DNA from 4 places in the Vibrio sp. RC2502 genome. Region 3 is predicted to be linked to each of the others. Evidence: predicted binding sites of a transcription regulator. Region 3 holds the regulator's gene; each other region holds the start of a gene.
What was found. The regulator CRP, encoded in region 3, controls carbon source genes, mostly activating them, when cyclic AMP is high. The targets are predictions, from matches to a motif close to TGTGANNNNNNTCACA.
Positions count from the first base shown of each region.

Region 1: a site for CRP is predicted at 1,559-1,574, ahead of cytR (DNA-binding transcriptional regulator CytR). Genes of this name have one in related genera too.
Region 2: a site for CRP is predicted at 4,469-4,484, ahead of recB (exodeoxyribonuclease V subunit beta). Genes of this name have one in related genera too.
Region 4: a site for CRP is predicted at 1,174-1,189, ahead of rppH (RNA pyrophosphohydrolase). Genes of this name have one in related genera too.

Region 1 is NZ_CM141453.1:256,153-262,281, reverse strand. Features, by position in the region: gene priA (primosomal protein N') at 1-1,524, shown strand, start outside; gene cytR (DNA-binding transcriptional regulator CytR) at 1,857-2,864, shown strand; gene ftsN (cell division protein FtsN) at 3,040-3,585, shown strand; gene hslV (ATP-dependent protease subunit HslV) at 3,750-4,301, shown strand; gene hslU (HslU--HslV peptidase ATPase subunit) at 4,325-5,656, shown strand; gene ACYJZR_RS01195 (1,4-dihydroxy-2-naphthoate polyprenyltransferase) at 5,841-6,129, shown strand, end outside.
Region 2 is NZ_CM141453.1:2,505,728-2,511,856, forward strand. Features, by position in the region: gene recD (exodeoxyribonuclease V subunit alpha) at 1-676, opposite strand, end outside; gene recB (exodeoxyribonuclease V subunit beta) at 676-4,350, opposite strand; gene recC (exodeoxyribonuclease V subunit gamma) at 4,678-6,129, opposite strand, start outside.
Region 3 is NZ_CM141453.1:2,988,360-2,994,488, reverse strand. Features, by position in the region: gene astA (arginine N-succinyltransferase) at 1-779, shown strand, start outside; gene astD (succinylglutamate-semialdehyde dehydrogenase) at 808-2,265, shown strand; gene ACYJZR_RS13935 (DUF1338 domain-containing protein) at 2,508-3,299, shown strand; gene crp (cAMP-activated global transcriptional regulator CRP) at 3,455-4,087, opposite strand; gene ACYJZR_RS13925 (phosphoribulokinase) at 4,328-5,197, opposite strand; gene ACYJZR_RS13920 (YheU family protein) at 5,323-5,535, opposite strand; gene ACYJZR_RS13915 (hydrolase) at 5,569-6,129, opposite strand, start outside.
Region 4 is NZ_CM141453.1:521,838-527,966, forward strand. Features, by position in the region: gene ACYJZR_RS02430 (DUF6482 family protein) at 1-28, shown strand, start outside; gene mutH (DNA mismatch repair endonuclease MutH) at 43-723, opposite strand; gene rppH (RNA pyrophosphohydrolase) at 1,342-1,866, shown strand; gene ptsP (phosphoenolpyruvate--protein phosphotransferase) at 1,869-4,115, shown strand; gene ACYJZR_RS02450 (sulfite exporter TauE/SafE family protein) at 4,122-4,913, shown strand; gene lgt (prolipoprotein diacylglyceryl transferase) at 5,002-5,823, shown strand; gene ACYJZR_RS02460 (thymidylate synthase) at 5,833-6,129, shown strand, end outside.

The sequences.
Region 1 (6,129 bases), 580 kb from region 3:
GGCTCAGGTAAGACAGAAGTGTACCTCAACCTGATCAAACCGGTCTTAGAGAAAGGTAAACAAGCCTTGGTTTTAGTACCAGAGATTGGCTTAACACCACAAACCATCAACCGCTTTAAACGCCGTTTTAATGTGCCAGTTGACGTTATCCACTCCGGATTAAACGAGACGGAACGTCTGAATGCGTGGCTTTCTGCACGCGACAAAGCGGCCGGAATCATTATCGGCACACGCTCTGCCCTACTCGCGCCTTTTGCTGATCTCGGGATTATCATTGTGGACGAGGAACATGACACCTCTTACAAACAGCAAGATAGCTTGCGTTATCATGCACGCGATGTTGCTGTAATGCGCGCTCATAAAGAACAAGTTCCGATTGTTCTGGGCTCAGCTACACCTGCACTGGAGACATTGCACAATGCCTTGTCAGGCAAGTATCACCATTTAACCCTGACCCAACGCGCAGGCTCTGCGGTTCCTACTACTAATAAAGTGCTCGACGTCAAAGGTCAGTATTTAGAAAGTGGTTTATCTGCCCCATTGATTGCGGAAATGCGCAAACACCTTAAAGCAGGCAATCAGGTGATGCTGTTTCTTAACCGTCGTGGTTTCTCCCCTGCTCTCATGTGTCATGAATGTGGTTGGATTGCCGAATGCAAACGTTGTGATGCTTATTACACCTTCCACCAATACAGCAATGAGATTCGCTGCCACCATTGTGGCTCACAGCACCCAGTTATTCATCAGTGTCGGGGCTGTGGTTCTACTCAACTGGTTACCGTTGGTGTCGGTACCGAACAGTTAGAACAACAATTGGCACAATTGTTTCCCGAATACAAAGCCATCCGTATCGACAGGGATAGCACGCGCCGGAAAGGCAGCTTAGAAGACGCGTTGGACTCCATCCGCAAGGGTGAATATCAAATTTTGATTGGCACTCAAATGCTAGCTAAGGGACACCATTTCCCCAATGTAACGCTCGTCGCCTTGCTAGATGTTGATGGCTCTCTATATAGTAGCGACTTCCGCGCCTCCGAAAGATTAGCGCAGTTATTCATTCAAGTCGCAGGGCGAGCCGGACGAGCAAGTAAGCCGGGGGAAGTGGTTTTACAGACTCACCATCCTGAGCACAGTTTATTGCAAGCCTTATTGGAAAAGGACTACCGACACTTCGCTATGACGGCATTAGAGGAACGTAAACTGGCGCAGTTGCCACCGTACAGTTTCCTGACTCTATTTAAAGCCGAAACGAATCAGAGCGAGATCGTAGAAGATTTTCTGCGCCAAGTTCGCTTTACCTTAGAATCGCACCCTTTGTTTGACGACACCTGCATGGTGCTTGGTCCAACACCATCGCCTCTCGCCAAACGTGCAGGCAAATACCGTTGGCAGCTGCTACTCCAAACCCAGCACCGTTCATTAATGCAAAAGTTATTAACCAGTGCCAAACCTGCTATTGAGTTGTTGCCTAATGCCAAAAAAGTTCGCTGGAATTTAGACATAGAACCACAAGATCTCAGCTAGCAAACGTTTAACTATGTAATGAATTACCTTTTAATGTGATGAGGCTCACATCGAGATTGCAATTTTTGTTAAACAGACCGTAACTTTCCCGATAGAAATGAATAGACTATCCAAATTAGCAAAGTCTAAAGTGGGTTTACCCCATAGGCTTAGATTAAAACAATGACTATTCCCAAAATTTGAAGCAGTAGCCAAGCGATGCTTTATCGCCTACTCCCTAAAAATAACCACTAACAACGTGATTAGATAGGCACTGATTACCAGTGATAAAAACCTACGACTTCTGACAGGGAATAACGTCATCTTGGCAAAAATTTGAGAGGTTAAACACTATGGCGACAATGAAGGATGTTGCCCAGCTTGCGGGAGTGTCGACAGCTACGGTATCTCGAGCATTAATGAATCCAGAAAAAGTCTCTTCTTCAACAAGAAAAAGAGTCGAAGATGCCGTCCTTGAAGCGGGCTATTCTCCAAATTCATTAGCGCGTAATCTACGTAGAAACGAATCAAAAACGATTGTTACCATCGTTCCTGACATCTGTGATCCTTACTTTTCTGAAATCATTCGTGGTATCGAAGACGCCGCTATGGAACATGGCTACCTCGTACTGCTCGGTGACAGCGGCCAGCAGAAAAAGCGTGAAAGCTCGTTTGTGAATCTAGTGTTCACCAAACAAGCCGATGGCATGTTACTGCTTGGTACCGACCTGCCATTTGATGTCAGCAAGCCAGAACAGAAAAACCTGCCACCAATGGTCATGGCTTGTGAGTTTGCGCCAGAGCTAGAATTACCAACCGTGCATATTGACAACCTAACGTCTGCTTTTGAAGCGGTCAATTACCTAACTCAACTTGGCCATAAACGCATAGCACAAATTTCAGGGCCAGACACAGCGGTATTGTGCCAGTTCCGCCAGCAAGGTTATCAACAAGCCTTGCGTCGCGCGGGGATCAGTAAAGACCCACAATACAGTGTTATCACTGAGTTTTCTTTTGACGGCGGCGCGAAAGCTGTACGTAAGTTGCTAGAACTTCCAGAGCCACCAACTGCGATTTTCTGCCACTGCGACACCATGGCAATCGGCGCAATCCAAGAAGCCAAACGACTCGGTCTGCGCGTTCCGCAAGATTTGTCAGTGGTTGGTTTCGATGATATCAACTTTGCTCAATACTGCGATCCACCGTTAACGACCATTTCTCAACCTCGTTATGAAATTGGCCGCCAAGCGATGCTTATGATGCTTGAACTACTTAAAGGCCATGACGTTCATTCAGGTTCACGCTTACTAGAAACTAAGCTTGTTGTCCGTGGTAGCGCAGCGCCACCGCAACGCGCCTAAGCGTTCGGTAGTCCAACGCGACTATCATGTAAACTAACGATAAGCGGTGCCCATTGGCGCCGCTTTTTGTATTCTCTATCTGATACGTAGCTATCAAGATTACATCAATAGGGTGTTTTCTCGACCCGTTCTGGATTACCATATTTGGAAGAATCCTTGATGACCAGAAGTAACCGTGGCAAACAGAGATTATGTGAGACGGGGGCGAGGCGCTCCAAAAAAGTCGACAAAAAAACAACCTCCCAAAAGAAAACCTTGGCGTAGTGGTCTACTTGCAATCTTGCTTGTGGGCGGTTTTGGCTATGGTCTGTATTTATTAAGTAACGATCCAGAACCGAAACCACCCGTGGTGCAACAACCTATAACGACCGTCAGTAAGCCAAAGCCGAAAAAGGATTTGCCACCACCACCTGAAGAGAAGTGGGAATACGTCGAATCTTTACCCAAGCGAGAAGTGGAAGTCGTCGCTAAAGAAATCGAAGTATCTAAAATCCCATACGTAATGCAGTGTGGCGCTTACAAAACCCAAGCGCAGGCCGAAGAACGAAAACTGGCTATTGCTTTCCAAGGTCTTTCGAGCAAAATTCGTAAGAAAGAAGGCAGCTCTTGGTATCGTGTTGTACTTGGCCCGTACAAGTTCAAACGCGATGCAGAGAAAGATCGCCACAAGTTGCAACGCGCGAAAATCGAACCGTGCGCAATTTGGAAAGAAAACTTCTAATCTCACAAAGACCAACCGCATTCGCTGTTGGTCTTTTTTATTCCTCGCGTGTTATTGGCATCATCAGCGTTAGCAAATGTGAAAAACGCCCTCCCCTTGAATCCCAAGTTCCTCTCCCCCATATACTGAATTAAATCCAAAGAGAAATAATTAAGAGGTCGACTGTGACTACCATTGTATCTGTACGTCGAAATAACAAAGTCGTCATCGCGGGTGATGGCCAAGTATCTCTAGGCAATACCGTCATGAAAGGTAACGCGCGCAAAGTTCGCCGCCTATACAACAATAAAGTGCTTGCTGGCTTTGCTGGCGGTACAGCGGACGCCTTCACCCTATTTGAACGCTTTGAAAGCAAACTACAAATGCACCAGGGCCATCTGACGAAAGCAGCCGTAGAACTGGCAAAAGACTGGCGCAGCGACCGAGCTCTTCGCAAATTAGAAGCGTTGCTTGCTGTTGCAGACGAAACAGCATCACTCATCATCACTGGTAACGGCGATGTCGTTCAGCCAGAAAATGATTTGATTGCAATTGGTTCTGGTGGTGCATACGCACAAGCAGCCGCAACTGCACTTTTAGAAAATACTGACTTAGATGCACGTGAAATCGCGGAAAAGGCACTGAACATCGCTGGTGATATCTGTGTATTCACCAACCATCACCACACCGTAGAAGAGCTAGACTCAACTGCAGAGCCTGAAACCCCAGCCGCGTAATCGTAACGAAGTAAGGAAAGAATATGTCTGAAATGACCCCTCGCGAAATCGTTCATGAACTGAACCGTCACATCATTGGTCAAGACAAAGCAAAACGTTCGGTTGCGATTGCCCTTCGTAACCGCTGGCGTCGCATGCAGCTAGAAGAAAGCTTGCGCGTCGAAGTCACACCGAAGAACATTCTGATGATTGGTCCAACTGGTGTTGGTAAGACAGAGATCGCTCGTCGTCTTGCTAAACTAGCCAATGCGCCATTCATCAAAGTCGAAGCAACAAAGTTCACCGAGGTGGGTTACGTTGGTAAAGAAGTTGAAACCATCATTCGTGACCTGACTGATGTCGCTGTGAAGATGACCCACCAACAAGCGATGGAAAAAGTAAAATTCCGCGCGGAAGAGCAAGCTGAAGAGCGCATTCTCGATGCACTACTGCCACCAGCACGCGATAGCTGGGGTCAAGTCGAGCAGAAAGAAGACACCTCAAACACTCGCCAAATCTTCCGTAAAAAACTGCGGGAAGGTCAGCTAGACGATAAAGAGATTGAAATCGATGTAGCAGCGCCTCAAATGGGTGTGGAGATCATGGCACCTCCTGGTATGGAAGAAATGACCAACCAGCTACAAGGTATGTTCCAAAACCTTGCCGGCGACACCAAGAAAAAGCGTAAGCTGAAAATCAAAGACGCGATGAAAGCGCTGGCAGAAGAAGAAGCTGCAAAACTTGTAAACCAAGAAGAGCTAAAAGAAGCCGCGATTTTCAACGTAGAAAACAACGGTATTGTTTTCATTGATGAAATCGACAAGATTTGTAAGCGCGGCGAAAGCTCTGGCCCGGACGTGTCTCGTGAAGGTGTGCAACGTGACTTACTTCCTCTGATTGAAGGCAGTACCGTTTCGACAAAACACGGCATGGTAAAAACAGACCACATTCTGTTTGTTGCATCCGGAGCATTCCAAGTTGCCAAGCCATCTGATCTCATTCCAGAACTGCAAGGCCGTCTGCCAATCCGTGTGGAATTGGAAGCACTGAGCAGCCACGACTTCAAACGCATTCTGACCGAACCTAAAGCGTCATTGACTGAGCAATACATCGCGTTGATGAAGACAGAAGATGTAGACATTGAATTTACTGAAGACGGTATCACGCGAATTGCAGAAGCCGCATGGACAGTAAATGAAACCACCGAAAACATCGGTGCTCGTCGTCTGCATACCGTGATGGAACGTCTGATGGACGAAATCTCTTACGATGCAGCAGAGCAATCTGGTGCTAAGTTTGTGATTGACGCAGCCTACGTGCAAGCTCGTCTGGGCGATACAATTGAAGATGAAGATCTAAGCCGCTTTATTCTGTAAACTCAGATTTCACCTTGATTTTAAAGGCTATCTCGAAAGAGGTAGCCTTTTTGTTTTCCGGGCATTTGCGTAAAGATTATTCTCAGATACGTACCAACAGTCATGCCTGCCTTGTTTTAGGTCAATAGCGTATCTGCTGCTTTGTGCTTATACTGGGCACATTGGTTACTAGCACGAAATTTCCATGAAACAATCTTTGCAGATCTGGCTTGAAGCCGCTCGCCCTAAAACATTGCCTCTCGCTCTGGTGTCTATTTTAACTGGTAGCGTACTTGCATACTCAGCCGGTCATTTCTCTTTGACCATCGCAATCATGGCCTTTGCTACGGCAACCTTATTGCAGATTCTATCGAACTTAGCCAACGACTATGGCGATGCAGTAAAAGGCACCGACAATGAAAACCGTTTAGGTCCACAGCGTGCGATGCAGACCGGTGCCGTTAGTGCCAAACAGATGAAACAGGCGATCATTT
Region 2 (6,129 bases), 480 kb from region 3:
GCGCATTGCTAAGCACGGAATCAATGGCGTACCAATCCAACGATTCGCTTGCGACCACATCAAGGTGGTCACACACCAATTGCTGACGCAACACTTGGTTGCTGCTTCCCGCTTCTACTGCTTTGCCTAACGCGTTAAACAGAAAATGGTATTGGCGTGCAAACAAATGGTTGAGCAACTCGGATAATCGCGCAAACTCTTGCGCTTGCAAGTTAACTGCGGCGCCCAACTGATTAAGCTTTTCCGCCAGTGTCACTTCATAATGCCAATAGCGGTGCAGATACAGACGCTCGCCATCGAACATCAGCGGTAAGGCTTCTCCTTGCGCGCCGACCACGGTGGAATTTTTTAATACTTGAATCCAGTCTATGCCTTGCAACTGTGTGTTGAGCGCCAATGCCGACTCACCAAACAGCCCTAGCTTACTGGCTAAATCCGTAGATTGCCCTTGTGCATCGAACAGAGACAGACAGATATGTCCTTTGCCAAGCTCACTACTGACAACACCCGCGATAAACGCCAATGCTTGACTGTCCGACTGTTCATCATGCGTTTGAGAATCAATAAAACAGGCGAATTGGTAGTCGAGCTGACGAATAGCACCTTTGTGCGCCAAGCGTTCCAGCACTACCAATAAACTATCTTGGCCAGAATGAAGATTGTGATTTGTCGTCATTAAAGTAGCTCCATCTGCCCGGCTTGAGTTGAGCGCGTTTCAAGTGCTTGACCATCAATCAAACGATCCATCTCTTGTAAGAACTCTAAGGTTGGTTTCGCGGCAAAAATGCCGTGGTCACTCTGCCCATCCATACCGCGCAAGAACAAGTAATACACGCCACCGAAGTGCTGCTCATATTGATAACTCGCCAATCGGCTGCGTAGGAAACGATGCAGTGCTAACGCATAAATCTGATACTGCAAATCGTAGCGGTGATCCGCCATCGCCGATTTCAGAGCCTCACCATGGTAGCTCGTTACATCGTCGCCAAGATGATTCGATTTCCAGTCAAGCACGTAGTATTTACCTTGATGTTCAAACACCAAGTCGATAAAACCTTTGAGCATACCTTGCACGGTTTGGAAACCTAAATCCCCCGCTTTCGCCGACAACGGATCGTGACGTTGAATGACTCGGTTTAACGCCGGTGCAGACAACACTTCAATCGGCAACAAAAATTCCATCTCCACCAAACGTTGCGATGGTGCTTTTTGATTCAGCAGCAAAGACTTACCATCCAACGGAGTTGCGAGTACGGTATCAATCAATTGCTGTAAAATGGGTAACCACTCTTCATCGAGCTGTTCGCTTTCCATCAAACCAAGGATGATTTGTGTATTCTCTGCCGTCGTGGCTGGCTGAGTAAATTCAATTTCCTCAAACAGGCTGTGCAGGAACGTACCCGGACGCGCACCGCGAGGGAAGGTAAAAATAGAACGCTCTGGCTCCACCAAATCCGCTTCGTCTTGCTCTTCAGATGAGTCGATATCAAAACCCGTAATCTCAATCGTGGCATCATGCTCGGCGTGATGAGAGCCTTGCTTGACCAAGCCAGAATAACTGGTGATGCGCCAGTTTCTGTCGATAGGGTTTTGCAGCTCTTTCGCGCTAAGATCGTGTATTTCTTCTTGTGGCGCTACGTACTTGTCTTCGAGTTGCTGCGGCGGATCGGCCACAACGACACAATCAAGCTCGTCTTGTTGCTTTGTTAAACCTTGGTGCAAATCGTTAATGCCACCTTCTTGACCATTCTGAATCAAATAGCCAATCGCACTGCGGTGTACGCCAGTTGGCTCTTTGGTCGAACGGCCATTGCGCAAAGGTGAGGCACCGATAAAACACGCATACACAGCACGCGTTAGTGCCACGTATATCAAGCGTAAGTCTTCCGCCAAACGCTCTTTATCCGCTTGCTTCATGGACGCATCGTTGCCAGTGATATCCAGTACCGTGCGGTCATTGGCTGCATCGTAATATTTGGCTTCGCTGACTTCTCGATAGCTGAACACAAACGGCAGAAATACGAGGTCATACTCCAAGCCTTTTGATTTGTGAATAGTTACGATCTGCACTAAGTTACGTTCCGATTCTAAACGTTGGATTTGGTCATCACTGCCGCCCAAACCGTTTTCCGCATCACTGATAGACTGAGCGAGCCAACGCAGCAGACCGTGGTCGCTGTCCAGTTCATTACTGGCTTGTTGAAGCAGTTCACCGATGTGCATTAAATCGGTAAGTACTCGCTCACCATTCTCACCTTGTGAACTCGCACCTTCTTCTAGTAATCGCTCGGCAATATGGCGTTTGCTGATCACCGCGCGCAACATCGGCAGCACACCACGTTGAACCCAAAATTTGCGATATTCTTTGAATTCGTTTACGGCGTTTTCCCACACCACTTCATCGTTATTAAGCGCATCCAAACTTGCTGCGTCGAGGGCAAACAGCTCAGAGGCAAGACTTGCACGCAGCGCACGGTCATTTTCTGGCGTCAGCACCGCTTGCAGCAAACGCTGTAAATCCTGCGCCACTGAACTGGTAAACACACTGTCTCGGTTAGACAGGTACACGCTGGCAATACCTTGGTCTGCTAGCGCTTGTTTGATCATTCGACCTTCACTACCTGTTCGAACCAACACCGCGATATCGCCCGCTTGAACCGCTTTCTGTTTTTCGCCATTCGCCAGACACGCTTGCCCCTGTTGAGCCTGCGTCAAAATGGTTTGGATTTGGCTTGCGGTCGCCTCCGCCATTCGAGTCAAATACTCGCCTTTTGGTAGCGGTTTATCGTCTGCTTCTTGCAACCAATAAGTCAGCGCGGGTTGCTTTTGACCACCCATAGTCCAAATGCGTTTTTCGGCATTGGGACTGTATTTTACAGGTAAGAACGGGATGTCCGAATCATAGATAAATGGACTGTCTGGCAAAGCAAATACTTGGTTTACCGCCTGCACCATATCTGCGCTAGAACGCCAGTTGGTTCCTAACGTGTAGTGGGCACTTACTTGGTTACGCGCTTTGATATAGGTGAAAATGTCTGCGCCACGAAAGCCATAAATCGCCTGCTTGGGGTCACCGATCATAAACAAACCACATTCCGGATTATTCAGATAAATACGGCTGAAAATACTGTATTGAAGCGGGTCGGTATCTTGGAACTCGTCAATCATTGCGACAGGATACAAAGTACGAATACGCGCCGCTAAAAGCTCGCTTTCGTCCGTATCGATAGAAGCAGAAAGTTGCGTCAGCAAATCATCGAAAGAGAGCCACTGTTTTTGATTTTTCGCATTGGCCAGCATCACACGACAATGCTCAATCGCATGAGCAAGCAGTGGCGCTTTTAAGCTGATTGGATTGGCAAGAAATGTTTCAATGGCTTCAAATACCGCGTGCTGCGGCGCACTGCCTTTCGGTGTTTTTTCCAACAAGACGTTTTGCGCGAATTTCTCCAGCTTGTCTGGATAATCGTATCCTGTGGTTTCCGTTGCTGCCCAAGCGTTTACCGCATCCAACCACGTCGGCAGAGACTTTTTGTTGTAACTTCTCGGATTTACACCTGAAGACGAAATCAGCGTTAAGAAGTCATCTTGGCTTTCTCGCCACTGTGCTTTTAATTCATCAATTTTTTTCAGATTTTCAGTATGAAGATCAGCCAAACTGCCTTTCATTGCAGGAACAGAAAGGCTTAACGGCGCACCAGTTAAGTAATTGCTGATGTCAGACAACAACGCAGATGGAGAGCTCCATAGCTGGCGAATTTCCCCAGCCAAGGTAAACGGCAACGTGTAGAAATTGCGACGCCAGTAATCGGCTACAACTTGCGCTTTTAGGTGACTTTCATCGGTCACAAACTCGTTATTAAATCGGCTGCCAGATTCAAACGCATTTTGCGTTAGCATACGTTGGCAAAAACCGTGAATCGTGTAGACCGCCGCCTCGTCCATCTGACGCTCTGCCTGCAATAAAATTTCTGCGGCTTGCTTGTGATCGTCAAACTCATTAAGCAAAGGTTGGATCACCGGATCGTAACTCTGTCCACGCGCAAACGCGATTCGCGCATCATGGATTCTTGCCCTGATACGATCGCGCAATTCCGCAGTTGCCGCTTCGGTAAAGGTTACAACCAGAATTTGGTCGACCGTAAGCGGTACGCGATGTCGAGTTTCCGCGCTGCCGTGACCAAGCAAAAGGCGCAGATATAAACCTGCAATAGTGAAGGTTTTACCTGTACCTGCTGATGCCTCGATTAACCTCGCACCGTGCAGAGGGAACGTCATCGGTTCTAGTGGCGTTGGTTGAGGCTGCTCTGTGCGGTCTAACGTATGTAGAGGGCACTCTGCACCTGACATTTGATCCATAACGCTGAATCTCTCCGGATTATTTACTAGGACGTATCACCTAATAAATGTGATCTATAGTTAAAAATTCTATTAATATGTTTAACAAGTTGGATAATTTAGAGCTTTGTGAGATCTTTCTCACGGTTATCCATAAGACGTACCGTTAGTATGCGCCCCACGAGATAAGCCAAACCTTTTTGGCGGCACAACTCAAACGAATTAAACAAAAGTATCATGGTCCCTCTGACCTTGTGGCCGTACAGCGAACGCCCTACAAAAAATAATGATTTTCTGGCGGCCACCCTACTCTTCCTTCTCTTTATCCAACTGTCTTTATTACGCTTTTACGTCATCAGCGTCTTGAACCGCTAAGCACGCACCTTGCAAAACTAATGCTGTCAGAAAACGAACTTCTGAGGCCAACTCATCATTCCAAGCAGGCCAAATTCGAGAGATGTACGCATTATTGCCTTCACCCGGGCTCATGAAGCCATCATTGAATGCGTCAGCCATTTTCTTCAAAGATTTCTCTTCGTCATCGACCCACTGACCGCGGCTAAAGCCCGCTTCAACACAAGCCAACGCCGTTTTCGGGAAATAAGGCAAAGGCTTAGTCATGCCTTCGAAGAATAAGCGAACTAATTCAGTCAGTAGCTGTTTGGCATACTGCGCATCGGCAATTTCTGGGTAGATCAAATGCAGCGCGCCTTCTTTACGATCGTAGCCAATCAGATGAGTTTTCTTGGCATAACCCGACGCCGACATGGCAAGGTGATCGATCCACGCTGCAAGGTAATCCTGCGAGCGAATCTTACCGCTTCGGTAACGAATCAACCCAGATTGGTAGCACTGGGTTAGCCAACCTGTTAGGCGAACGTTTTTCTCTTCGCCTTCATTTCGCTCAAACAAGGAATCAAACGTCAAGTCGATTTCCAAATCGTCTTGAGGCGCACCAGATAAAAACGCCAGTTTGTCCACCAGCTCTTCCGCCTGAACTCGGTTGGTTTCAAACTCGATATCACCAAACGCCCCCACCGGCAGTTTGCCTTGCGCGCGCTGTTGACTCATAAAGTGTTTAAGCACCTCTGCTTTTTTCTCTGGCTGCGTCAATGTCGTTTCAAGCAAGGTTTCTAACAGCTCATCACGCATTTGATAGCTTTCCAAACCACCTAAAACAAAGGGTTCATCGTCTTCCATCACCGGTAATGGCGGTTCAAAGATTACTTTTAAGCGACGATTGAAAAAATACTGCACCGGTAAGCGCCAGAAACGTTGCAATTCGACTAAGTCGATCTCAAGTGGGAACGTCGCTCCTAACAGATAGTCGTCTAATGCCCGATTAAAATCACGACGAACATAGCCTTGCGATTGACTACTTTGAGTCAATGCCGCTGGAATCCACTCTTTCGCATAGCTGGCGTGCATGCCTTGGAACGCACTTGGGCTAAACGGCACCATGGCGTGCGTATTCACCAACGCGTTTAACAAGTTGTCGCCAGACTCATCAACGGGCAACGCTTCATCACCACTTAAACAATAGTTTTGGTGGCAGTATTCCATCAGCTCAGAAACCAGAACCGAAGGCACTCGCTCGGTGTTGTCTTGGATTGAGCGGCCAACATAACTGATGTAGAGCGTTTGCTGTGCAGACAACATCGCTTCGAGGAATAGGTAACGGTCATCATCTCGGCGCGAACGGTCGCCCGGCTTGGTTCTTCCCGTCATCAAGTCAAAGCCTTCTGGCGGCATGGAGCGTGGGTACACGCCGTCATTCATCCCCAGTAGACA
Region 3 (6,129 bases):
CTATTGGCTGGGACGTACCGTTCTACTCATATCACATCAGTAAAGTGGTTCACTCTTCGCCAAAACTCGGCGTAAATAACGTCGTTAAACTACTGACATTTGGCAACAACTACACGGGGAACAGTGAGATTTGTACGCTGTTCCTACGCGAAAAATATCGCCAGGGCTTAAATGGCCGTCTGATGTCTAAGTGCCGTTTTCTTATGATGGCGGAGCACCCAGAGCGTTTCTCTAAAACCATCTTTGCCGAGATGCGTGGCGTCTCTGATGCGAATGGTAATTCTCCATTCTGGCAATGGTTACAAGAGCATTTCTTCTCTATTGATTTCACACTTGCAGATTATCTTACCGGCATCGGCAAGAAAGGCTTTATCGCTGACTTGATGCCAAAGCTGCCAATTTACATCAACCTATTGAGCCCAGAAGCACAAGCGGTGATTGGCCAAGTGCATGACAACACGCGCCCAGCGCTGAAGCTGTTAGAGCGTGAAGGATTTACCAACCGTGGCTACGTCGACATCTTCGATGGCGGTCCAACGGTTGAGTGTGACTTACGCAATATCGAATCGGTACGTCATTCATTCCGTGCTCAAGTCAAAATCTCAGCGCATACCAGCACTCAAGACTTCTTGATGTGTAACTCGTCATTCGAGAACTTCCGTGCCGCTGCAGCAAAAGCCGCGTACGACGCAGAAACGCAAAGCGTTGTGTTGGCGCCTGAATTAGCTGATGCGCTCTTGGTGAAGGACGGGGATTTCGTTCGCCTTCTACCGCAGTAACAGACGACAGAATTTAAGGATAGTAACAATGACACATTGGATTGCAGGTGAATGGGTACAAGGTCAGGGTGAAGAGTTTGTGTCTCTGTCGCCGTACAACCAAGAAGTAATTTGGCGCGGTAACGGTGCAACGGCGGAACAAGTAGACCAAGCCGTTGCTGCAGCGCGTGCTGCGTTCGTCGAATGGAAAAAACGTCCATTCGCTGAACGCGAAGCAATTGTGTTGGCTTTTGCTGAAAAAGTGAAAGAAAACAGTGAAAAAATTGCCGAAGTGATCGCGAAAGAAACGGGTAAACCAATTTGGGAAACGCGCACAGAAGCGGCTGCAATGGCTGGAAAAATCGCTATTTCTATTCGTGCCTACCATGACCGTACTGGTGAAGCGACTCGCGAAGCAGCGGGCAACCAGATTGTATTGCGACATCGCCCTCTTGGCGTAATGGCGGTGTTTGGGCCATATAACTTCCCTGGTCACTTACCGAATGGCCACATCGTTCCTGCCTTGCTAGCGGGGAACACAGTTGTGTTCAAACCATCTGAGCAAACGCCTTGGACTGGCGAGCTAGCTATGAAATTGTGGGAAGAAGCGGGTTTGCCAAAAGGCGTGATCAACCTTGTTCAAGGTGCGAAGGAAACCGGTATTGCGTTGGCTGATGCGAAAGGTATTGATGGCATTCTGTTTACGGGCAGTGCGAACACGGGTCACATTCTGCATCGTCAGTTTGCAGGTCAACCAGGCAAGATGTTAGCGCTAGAAATGGGTGGCAACAACCCGATGGTCATCTCTGATAACTACGGTGATTTGGATGCAACGGTGTACACCATCATCCAATCGGCATTCATCAGTGCTGGTCAACGTTGTACTTGTGCTCGTCGTCTATACGTGCCGTTTGGTGAGAAAGGGGATGCTCTGATCACTAAGCTGGTGGAAGCGACGAAAAACATTCGCATGGATCAACCATTCGCAGAACCTGCGCCATTTATGGGCCCACAAATCTCTGTGGCTGCGGCGAAGTTCATTCTTGATGCGCAAGCAAACCTGCAATCTCTAGGCGGTGAAAGCTTAATTGAAGCGAAAGCAGGAGAGGCGGCGTTTGTTTCTCCTGGCATCATCGATGTGACTAACATTGCTGAGTTGCCAGATGAAGAATACTTCGGACCGCTGCTGCAAGTCGTGCGCTATGAAGGTTTAGATAAGGCCGTAGAGCTGGCGAATGACACGCGCTTTGGCTTGTCGGCAGGTCTTGTATCAACAGACGATCAAGAATGGGAATACTTTGTTGACCACATTCGCGCAGGCATCGTAAACCGCAACCGTCAATTGACGGGCGCAAGTGGTGACGCACCGTTTGGTGGCCCAGGTGCATCAGGCAACCTTCGTCCAAGCGCGTACTACGCGGCGGATTACTGTGCTTACCCTATGGCATCCATGGAAGGGCAGGAGACGGAATTACCTGCGACATTGAGCCCAGGCGTGACGCTTTAAGTTTCAATAACAGGGTCACGACCATGCATCGTGGCCCAATGTGCTGACGCATCATTTAGGTTTGGGTAGTACGCGTTGGCATTACACGGCAAGTGAGCACAGACTCAAAAAGCGTGTTTGACTGACTGACATTTACCGTCACAGGTTGATGGTTGCTCGTTCATTATTCTGGACAGCTTTTGGGCTGTGAACGAGCGACCACACTCTTATCTTAATCCTACATCTCGTAACAAGGAGTCGTTATGACGCCCGATGTGTTATTTGAATCGCTATGGCAAGACTACATCCAACGTCTTTGTCCTTCTGCTGCTAAGGTGCATCAGCTTCTACAAGAAGATGAGGCTCTGATTAATGATCATATTGCTTTACGCACTTTCAATGTTGAACCGCTAGGTATCGAGACATTGGCGAAACCGTTTTTAGCTGCTGGCTATAAAGCGTGTGGGGACTACGTATTTGAGAGCAAAAAACTGGTCGCAAAACACTATGAGCACCCAGATCCGAAGCAGCCTAAAGTCTTCATCAGTGAGCTGAAAGTCGAAGAGTGTTCGCCAGAGCTGCAAGATATTGTGGCGAAACTGGTTGCGCAAGTGGATGCTGAAAAACTGTCGGGCAGTGCATTTCTGCATGGCGGTCGCTTATGGGAGCTAAGCTTTGCTGATTACCAAACGTTGGCTAAAGAGAGCGAGTATGCGTCTTGGCTGGCCGCGCACGGTTATGGTGCTAATCACTTTACGGTGAGTGTGAATCAGTTGAATCAACACGATGAAGTCAAACAGGTTAACGACCATCTTCGTCAAGCAGGGTTTGTGATCAATGAGTCGGGCGGTGAGGTGAAGGGTTCACCGGAAGTGCTGCTTGAGCAATCGTCGACGATGGCAGACAAAGTGCCAGTGACCTTCGAAGAAGGTTCGGAAATTATCCCAGGTGGCTTTTACGAGTTTGCTAAACGTTACCCAATGGAGAATGGCGAGTTGTATCCAGGATTTGTTGCCGCTTCAGCAGACAAAATTTTTGAAAGCACTAATGGTTAAACGTACCAATGGCTAAACGCCATGGAATACCTTGGGCTAACCTGCTAGTTCGTTAGCCTCTTGCGACCTAGAGCCTGACTGCAAGGCAAATAAAAAGCCACCAATGTCGCCATTGGTGGCTTTTATAATTTTGTTCGTGTCACTCTAAATTGAGATTAACGAGTACCGTAAACCACGATAGTTTTACCGTGCGCAGAGATTAGGTTCTGCTCTTCTAGCATCTTCAAGATACGACCTACTGTCTCACGAGAACAGCCAACGATTTGACCGATTTCTTGACGAGTGATCTTGATTTGCATGCCGTCTGGGTGAGTCATCGCATCTGGTTGTTTAGCAAGGTTCAGAAGCGTCTGAGCGATACGACCAGTTACGTCTAGGAACGCTAGGTCACCCACTTTTTGGCTAGTTACTTGAAGACGACGAGCCATCTGCGCAGAAAGACGCATTAGGATGTCTGGGTTTACTTGGATAAGCTGACGGAACTTCTTGAAAGAAATTTCAGCAACTTCACAAGGAGATTTAGCGCGAACCCAAGCTGTACGCTCTTGGTCTTCTTCGAATAGACCAAGTTCACCAATAAAGTCACCTTGGTTTAGGTAAGAAAGAATCATTTCCTTACCTTCTTCGTCCTTGATAAGAACCGCAACAGAGCCTTTAACGATGTAGTACAACGTTTCAGCTTTTTCACCTGCGTGAATTAGCGTGCTCTTTGATGGGTACTTATGAATATGACAGTGTGAAAGAAACCACTCTAATGTTGGGTCGGTTTGAGGTTTACCTAGAACCATAATATCTCACTTCCTCTGCAGGGTACGCTTGCGCTATCCATATTTTAGCTAAGCCTGAATTAGGCTTACTAGAATAAGAGCACTTTTTATATGCTGCAAGCTCTCTTGTGTTTCGGTAAGAAATAGTATCCTTTTTCGAAAACGATTTCTTGATTTTAATCGTGCCATGATTGAGATTTTGTAAGCAAAACTGTGCACATGATCACGGTATGAAAAGTAAACATCTAGCCTGCTACGTTTTTAGCCAATTTTTCCTGTTTCAATCAGCTGTTGTAGGATAGGCCTAACTATGAGCTCCATTGCAAAGCTCATTTTGCCGCCTGGCACAACAATGGTGTTGTGGCGCGACATAAATGAGCCATCAATCATGGCCAGCAGATATGGGAAGTCGACATTCTTAATGCCGCGCAGACGAATCACCACAAAACTTTCATCTAAACTCGGAATGCCTTTGGCGTTAAGCGGGTTGGAGGTATCGACGGTTGGGACGCGTTGAAAGTTGATGTGAGTACGAGAAAACTGCGGAGTGATGTAATTGAGGTAATCGTCCATTGAGCGCACGATTGAGTCCATCACCGCTTCACGCGAATGGCCGCGATCGCGAGTGTCGCGCACGAATTTTTGGATCCACTCTAAGTTCACAATTGGCACCATGCCAATCAAGAAATCCACATGCTGAGCAACATTAACATCGCCATCAACCACACCACCATGCAGCCCTTCATAAAACAGCACGTCGCTGTTTTCAGGTAAGTCTTGCCACGGTGTAAATGTGCCTGGCATTTGATTGTAGGGAACTGCTTCGTCAAAGGTGTGCAGATAACGGCGCACACTGCCAGTGCCGTCATGACCGAACTTACGGAAAAACTCTTCTAATCCCGGGAAGTCATTCGCTTGCGGACCAAAGTAACTGATGTGTCGGCCTTGCTCGCGGGCTTTGCGAATTTCGATGTCCATTTCAGGGCGAGTAAAGCGATGGAAGCTGTCTCCTTCCACCCATGCCGGCCTGATGTTCATCATATTGAACATCTTGCGGAATGCTTCAGACGTCGTGGTTGTGCCGGCACCGGATGAACCAGTAACCGCAATGATTGGGTGTTTAGCTGACATGACAAACCTTGTCGAAAATTACGTACCTGTAAAGTGCAGCAGCGAACCGCTGCACGGTCGATAACCCACTATAGCATGTAACAACGACTTGTCATCGAGTGGGATACGGTAAAAATGTGAACGTGCTAAAACTTTGCTTTGAGTTGAATATCAACCGTTTCATGCAGTTCTGAGAACACGATGACGGCTTCACCTTTTTCTAGTTGCGTCTTCACTTGATCGATTTTGTTTTGCAGTGAAATTTCAACCGCGCCATAGTCGGTGCCTTCGCGTAGTACGAACTCACGAATTAGATTTTCCAGTGTTTCTGGCGCGATGTCTTGCCAAGGAATGATCATAAATACCTCAAACTTTTATGATGAAAGGCTAGTTTACTGTGTTCGCGGTTTGGATACAGCTGAAAGGTACTCTGCCGCGACACTTTCGTAGTACGCGGGCAGGGCTTCCTCTAACCAGAACTTTGGTTTTAATGCCGTACCAGTCAGAAAACCAACGTGTCCGCCGTGCTCAAACAGACGGTAATCAATGTTATCTGGCAGAACAAATTTGGGGATCACCTCTTCGGTCATGAACGGGTCGTCTTTGGCGTGGATGATCAAAGTTGGCAAGGTGATCTGCTGTAACTTGCTCAATCCTGAGCATTGATCGTAATAATCTTGTGCATCCTTAAAACCATGCAGAGGTGCAGTGATCAAGTCATCAAATTCGTACAGACGAGTAACGCGCTTGATGGAGTTGTACGACAGCGCCAATTCGCCATGCAGTAAATGATGTTTTTGTAGAGCATTCCGTTTGAGCGAAGAGAGTAGGTAACGGCGATACACTTTGGAAAAGCCCTGCTCAATTCGATTGGCACAAGCCGCCAAATCCAGTGGTGCAGAGACGATGGTGGCCGCTTTTAAAATCGGGTCATCTTTGTATTGTGCTAAGTA
Region 4 (6,129 bases), 850 kb from region 3:
TATCGAATTATCGTTGGTTACCCATTAGAGTGAACAGATGAGTTACTCAGATTGCACATTGATATAGTGCTTCAGTAAGATCTGTTCGGTGAATTGTGTTCGTAGGTAAAAGCCTCGTGGTAGCGTCTTCATTGGTTTCCCGTTGGAGCTATAGGCTTCAGTTAGTGCTTTGGCATTAGCGGCCTTTGGGCGCAGGTGAAGCGCTTCGCCATGTCTGGCTGAAATTTGATCAAATTTGCCAAAGACGATCATTTCCATCAGTTCTTCCCAGTCATTTCGTAAGATCTGCTCTTCTTCTTTATCTGGCGACCAAATAAGAGGCGTCCCTACACGACGCTCGGCAAGGGGGATTTCTCGTTCACCTTCTACAGGAACCCACAATACGCGCGAGAGCTTATTGCGCACATGGCTGGTTTCCCATGTCAGTCCTTGAACACCAGTTAAGGGTGCAACGCATACAAATGTAGTTTCTAACGGTCGTCCGTTGTAGCCAATTGGAATGCTCTTTAACTCGATACCAAGTTTGGAAAAGTCTTGTTGAGGTTTGCTACCCGCAGGAGCGCCCAAATGCCATTCCAGCAATTGTCCCACCCAGCCTTTATCGCGTTTGAGGTTTTCTGGAACGGTCATCCCTGCTTCGTCCGCTAATTCCGCAAAACTGAGTCCGGCAATATCGTGAGCGCGTTCCATTAACTCCGCTTCTGATTGTGGTTCTGGTTTCATAATAACTGCATGACAATGGAAAAATCCTAGTCTAACAAATTTCAACAAAATCTACTGTCCAAGATTTCATCGAGATGGATTAAGAATGATCAATTCATAACTTATCCACAGATATAGGTGCATATAAGTGGATCTACTGATGGACTGGATGAATAAACAGGGGTTTTGAAACGTTTTTAGGCTTGATTTTATGTAGATGTCATGAAGTTAGAGAATGAATGTGTGGATAAATAACCGATCGGTTGATCTTTGACCGATCTGAGTTTGGTGAAAAGATCATCAGAATTGACAAGATCGTTTTATCACCAGGTTTGTTTTTAAGTTTATATTTATCATTGAGTTATGATTGGTCGTTATTTTTATTGATGAGTAAGAGAATAATGCTTTTGATTGAAAATCGGAGTTGATATGGAATTCTTCACAAAGTTATTCACAGAAAAGGTGAATAAATGTGGGCAATGTCTCACTCTTGTGTTGATAAACTTTAATTTGATTAAAAGATATCCAATAACGGTGAAAAGGTAATAAATCTTGCTCATATCACATCAGTAAGTTTGCTAGTAATGGGGATATGTGGAAAAATCATGGTAATAAAAAATTATTCATAGAGGTTAGCCAGTGATAGATGGCGATGGTTACCGACTGAATGTTGGTATTGTGATATGTAATAACCATGGTCAGGTCTTCTGGGCTAAACGATACGGGCAACACTCATGGCAATTTCCACAAGGTGGGATTGACGAAGGTGAAACACCTGAACAGGCGATGTTCAGGGAGTTGTATGAAGAAGTCGGATTAACGAAAAAAGACGTTAAGATCATTGCAACAAGTCGTCATTGGTTAAGATATAAACTACCAAAGCGATTGGTGCGTTGGGACTCCAAGCCTGTTTGTATCGGCCAAAAACAGAAATGGTTTCTGCTGCGATTGGAATGCGATGAATCGCGCATCAATATGCAGCGCGGGAAATCCCCTGAATTTGATGGTTGGCGCTGGGTGAGCTATTGGTATCCAGTTCGGCAAGTTGTTTCTTTCAAGCGTGATGTTTATCGTCGAGCGATGAAAGAGTTTGCATCTTTAGCCATGCCTTTTCGAGAGAGAAAAGCGAAAGGGAAAAGAAAAAAGCAACAACGTAGAGGATAGTCATGCTCAGCCAGCTAAGGGAAATAGTTGAGAAAGTCTCCAGAGTCGATGATGTGCATCTGGCTCTCGATATATTGGTAAAAGAGACTTGTGCCGCCCTTCGCACTGAGTGTTGTACTATCTATCTCGCCAATGAAGAAATGCAGCGCCTTGAGTTGATGGCAACTCAAGGCCTTATTTTTGAAGGCGATAGCATCCACATTAATTTCAATGAAGGTTTAGTTGGTCTCGTTAAACGCAGCGCAGAACCTCTTAACCTCGCAGAAGCTTCAAAACACCCTGAATTTAAATTTTTCCCGCAGCTTGGTGAACAGGTTTATCACTCTTTCCTCGCCACTCCAATCATCCATCGCAAACAAGTATTAGGTGTATTAGTCATTCAGCAAAAGACGCCACGATTGTTTAGTGAGATGGAAGAATCTTTCTTAGTGACCTTATCTGCGCAGTTAGCCGTGATCATCGCTCACGCGCAAAGTTTAGGTCATTGGCAATTAGCCTCAAAACCGACGGTTCTTAAAGGATTGCCTGCATCAACAGGTGTTGCCATCGGAGAGTTTTGGTTTGACAACACGCAGCCGAGTTTGTCGGACGTATTCCCGTCTTCCACGCTGGATAAAGAGCGAGAGCAAGAGCTGCTGCTGGTAGCGATTGAGCGTGCGCTGAATGACTTCCGCCGGATGCGGAAAAAGTTCGACAGCGAAATCAATAAAGATGCGTTAGCGATATTCGATTTGTTTACCCACTTGCTCAATGATCCAATGTTGCGCGGCGATCTTAAGAAACAGATTGAAAAAGGCGATCGAGCAGATTGGGCACTGCGTCAGGTAGTTGAAACTTATTCAAACCGCTTTGCTCGTATGTCAGATGTCTATTTGCGTGAACGAGCACAAGATATCCGAGAGTTGGGGCAAAGGTTGCTGTATTTTCTGCACAACAGTGAGCAAGAGAATGCGGCCATCGATCGTCCTATCATCTTAGTGGCCAATGAGCTTACTGCGACTTTGTTAGCATCGGTGCCGAAAGAACATTTATTAGCGGTCGTTTCGCTTGAAGGGGGCGCAAACTCACACGCTGCAATTCTTTCGCGCGCATTGGGTGTGCCGGCCGTTATGGGCGCTAACATCAATACGGATGTGGTTAACGGCAAATTAGGCATCGTTGATGGCTATACGGGCGAGATTTTTCTTGAGCCCAACCGCCAGCTGTTACGTGAGTATCGCAGTTTGGTTAGTGAAGAGTCAGAGCTCTTCGCGATGGTCAATAAAGATCTCGCGTTACCTGCCGTAACGTTAGATAACCAGCACATTGAAGTGATGCTGAATGCGGGTCTCAGTGCCGATAGCAACATTGCCATTAATACGGGCGTCGATGGTGTCGGTTTATATCGAACTGAAATTGCATTTTTACTTCAACATCACTTTCCATCGGAAGATGAGCAGTATCATCAATATCGAGCAATATTAAACAGCTACTCGAGCCAACGCGTGGTGATGCGTACTCTGGACATCGGTGGTGATAAACCATTGCCATACCTGCCAATCGAAGAGGACAATCCGTTTTTAGGTTGGCGCGGGATTCGCTTTACGTTAGATCATCCTGATATCTTTTTGATTCAATTGCGTGCGATGCTAAGAGCTAGTGCTGAAAGTGGTAATTTAAGTATCTTGTTACCCATGGTATCTGGTATTAAAGAGCTGGATGATGCGATGACGCTGATCAACCAAGCCTACAGCGAAGTTGTCTTGCTTGATGAGCGTATCCAGGTTCCAAAAGTCGGGGTGATGATCGAAGTGCCATCGATGGTATATCTGCTTCCTGCCATCGCGCATCGAGTGGATTTTGTCTCTGTTGGTACTAACGACTTAACTCAGTATTTACTGGCGGTGGATCGGAACAATTCCCGCGTCGCTGATGTCTATGAATCCATGCATCCGGCAGTGCTGTTAGCACTCAAACAGATTCATGACGTGTGCGATAAATATCATGTGCCAGTGTGCATCTGCGGTGAATTAGCCGGTGATCCATTTGGTGCGCTCTTATTACTTGGGTTGGGATACACCAGCTTAAGTATGAACACATCTAACGTGGCTAAGGTGAAGTATTTGATTCGTCATAGCCAACAACAGGAACTAGAAAAACTAGCAGAACAGGCGATGACAAAATCGTACGGAGAGGAGATTCATCAAATGATGCATGATTTCTTTATCCAACAAGGTTTTGCAGGCTTCGTTCGTGCAGGGAAAAAGTAGGTAATCGTGACCGTCTCTTTATTTTTGTTATTGCTGGCGCTGGGCGCTTTTGTTGGTGTGATGGCGGGGCTACTCGGCATTGGGGGCGGATTAATCGTCGTACCTGCGTTGTTATTTTTGCTGCCTTGGGCGGGCATTTCTCCAGAAATGAGCATGCATATGGCGCTTGCGACATCTCTGGCAAGCATCATCGTTACATCAGGTTCTTCTGCTCTCAACCATCTTAAACTTGGCAACGTAGATATGTTTGTTGTGAAGTGGCTAATGCCCGGAGTGGTGATTGGCGGCTTTGTTGGTGCCAACATTGCCGAATGGATCCCAACTCATTACTTGCCGAAAGTATTTGGTGTCATTGTACTGTGTCTAGCTGTACAGATGTTCCGATCCATTAAAGTAAAAAGTGAGAAGCCAATGCCGAGTAGTCCGGTCACTATGATGTACGGAACGGGAATTGGTGTGGTTTCGAGCTTAGCTGGTATCGGTGGCGGTTCTTTATCGGTGCCTTTTCTCAACAAGCACGGCGTAGAAATGCGTAAAGCGGTCGGCTCATCGTCAGTTTGTGGCTGCATCATCGCCATCTCTGGCATGATCGGCTTTATTTTGCACGGCTATAAGGTTGAAGGCTTACCTGCGTACAGTATTGGTTATGTTTACCTTCCTGCGTTACTTGCGATTGCGATGACTTCGATGTTGACCACGAAAGTGGGGGCGAAGCTCGCGACCAATCTTCCTACTGCGGTATTAAAGAAAATATTCGCAATATTCTTGATGTTTGTTGCAGCAACAATGCTGCTGTAAGTTTATTCCCAAGTTATTCACGCTGAACCGAGCATTTGAGGTGACTTGGGTATATTGGTTTTATTTGTAAATAAGAAGAGAATGATTTATGTCTCAGGGATACCTTCAATTTCCCAATATTGATCCGGTTTTAGTCTCTATTGGTCCTGTTTCAATTCGTTGGTACGGTTTGATGTACCTCGTCGGTTTCATGTTTGCATTGTGGTTGGCGAACCGTCGTGCTGACAAACCAGGCAGCGGCTGGACTCGAGAGCAAGTCTCTGATCTACTTTTCGCGGGCTTCTTAGGGGTCGTCATCGGTGGTCGCGTCGGTTACGTTATCTTCTATAACTTTGAACTGTTTTTAGATGATCCTTTGTATCTCTTCAAAGTTTGGACTGGCGGTATGTCGTTCCACGGTGGTTTGTTGGGTGTGATTACGGCAATGTTCTGGTATGCACACAAGAACGGTCGTACCTTCTTCGGCGTTGCTGACTTTGTTGCGCCTCTTGTGCCATTTGGCTTGGGTATGGGCCGTATGGGTAACTTCATGAACAGCGAGCTTTGGGGGCGTGTAACAGACGTTCCTTGGGCTATCGTTTTCCCAAATGGCGGGCCTTTACCACGTCACCCATCGCAACTGTATGAAATGCTGTTAGAAGGCGTAGTGCTGTTTTTCATCTTGAACTGGTTCATCAAAAAGCCTCGCCCATTGGGTTCGGTATCAGGGCTATTTTTAGCTGGATATGGTACATTCCGCTTCTTAGTCGAGTTCGTTCGCGAACCGGATGCTCAGCTTGGTCTATTTGGTGGTTATATTTCGATGGGACAAATTCTATCAACGCCAATGATCGTGTTGGGTATTCTGATGATGGTTTGGGCTTACAAACGTGGTCTTTACCAAGACAAAGCTCAAGTTAAAACGAAGTAAGGTATTGGTGTGAAACAGTATTTAGATTTGTGTCAACGCATCGTTGATCAAGGTGTTTGGGTTGAAAATGAACGTACAGGTAAACGTTGCCTGACGGTAATCAACGCGGATTTAACCTACGATGTTGCGAACAATCAATTTCCATTGGTAACGACGCGTAAAAGTTTTTGGAAAGCAGCAGTGGCTGAGCTACTTGGCTACATTCGTGGTTATGATAATGCTGAAGATTTCCGTAAATTAGGCACCAAAACGTGGGATGCGAACGCCAACCTAAACGACGCTTGGTTGAATAACCCATACCGTAAG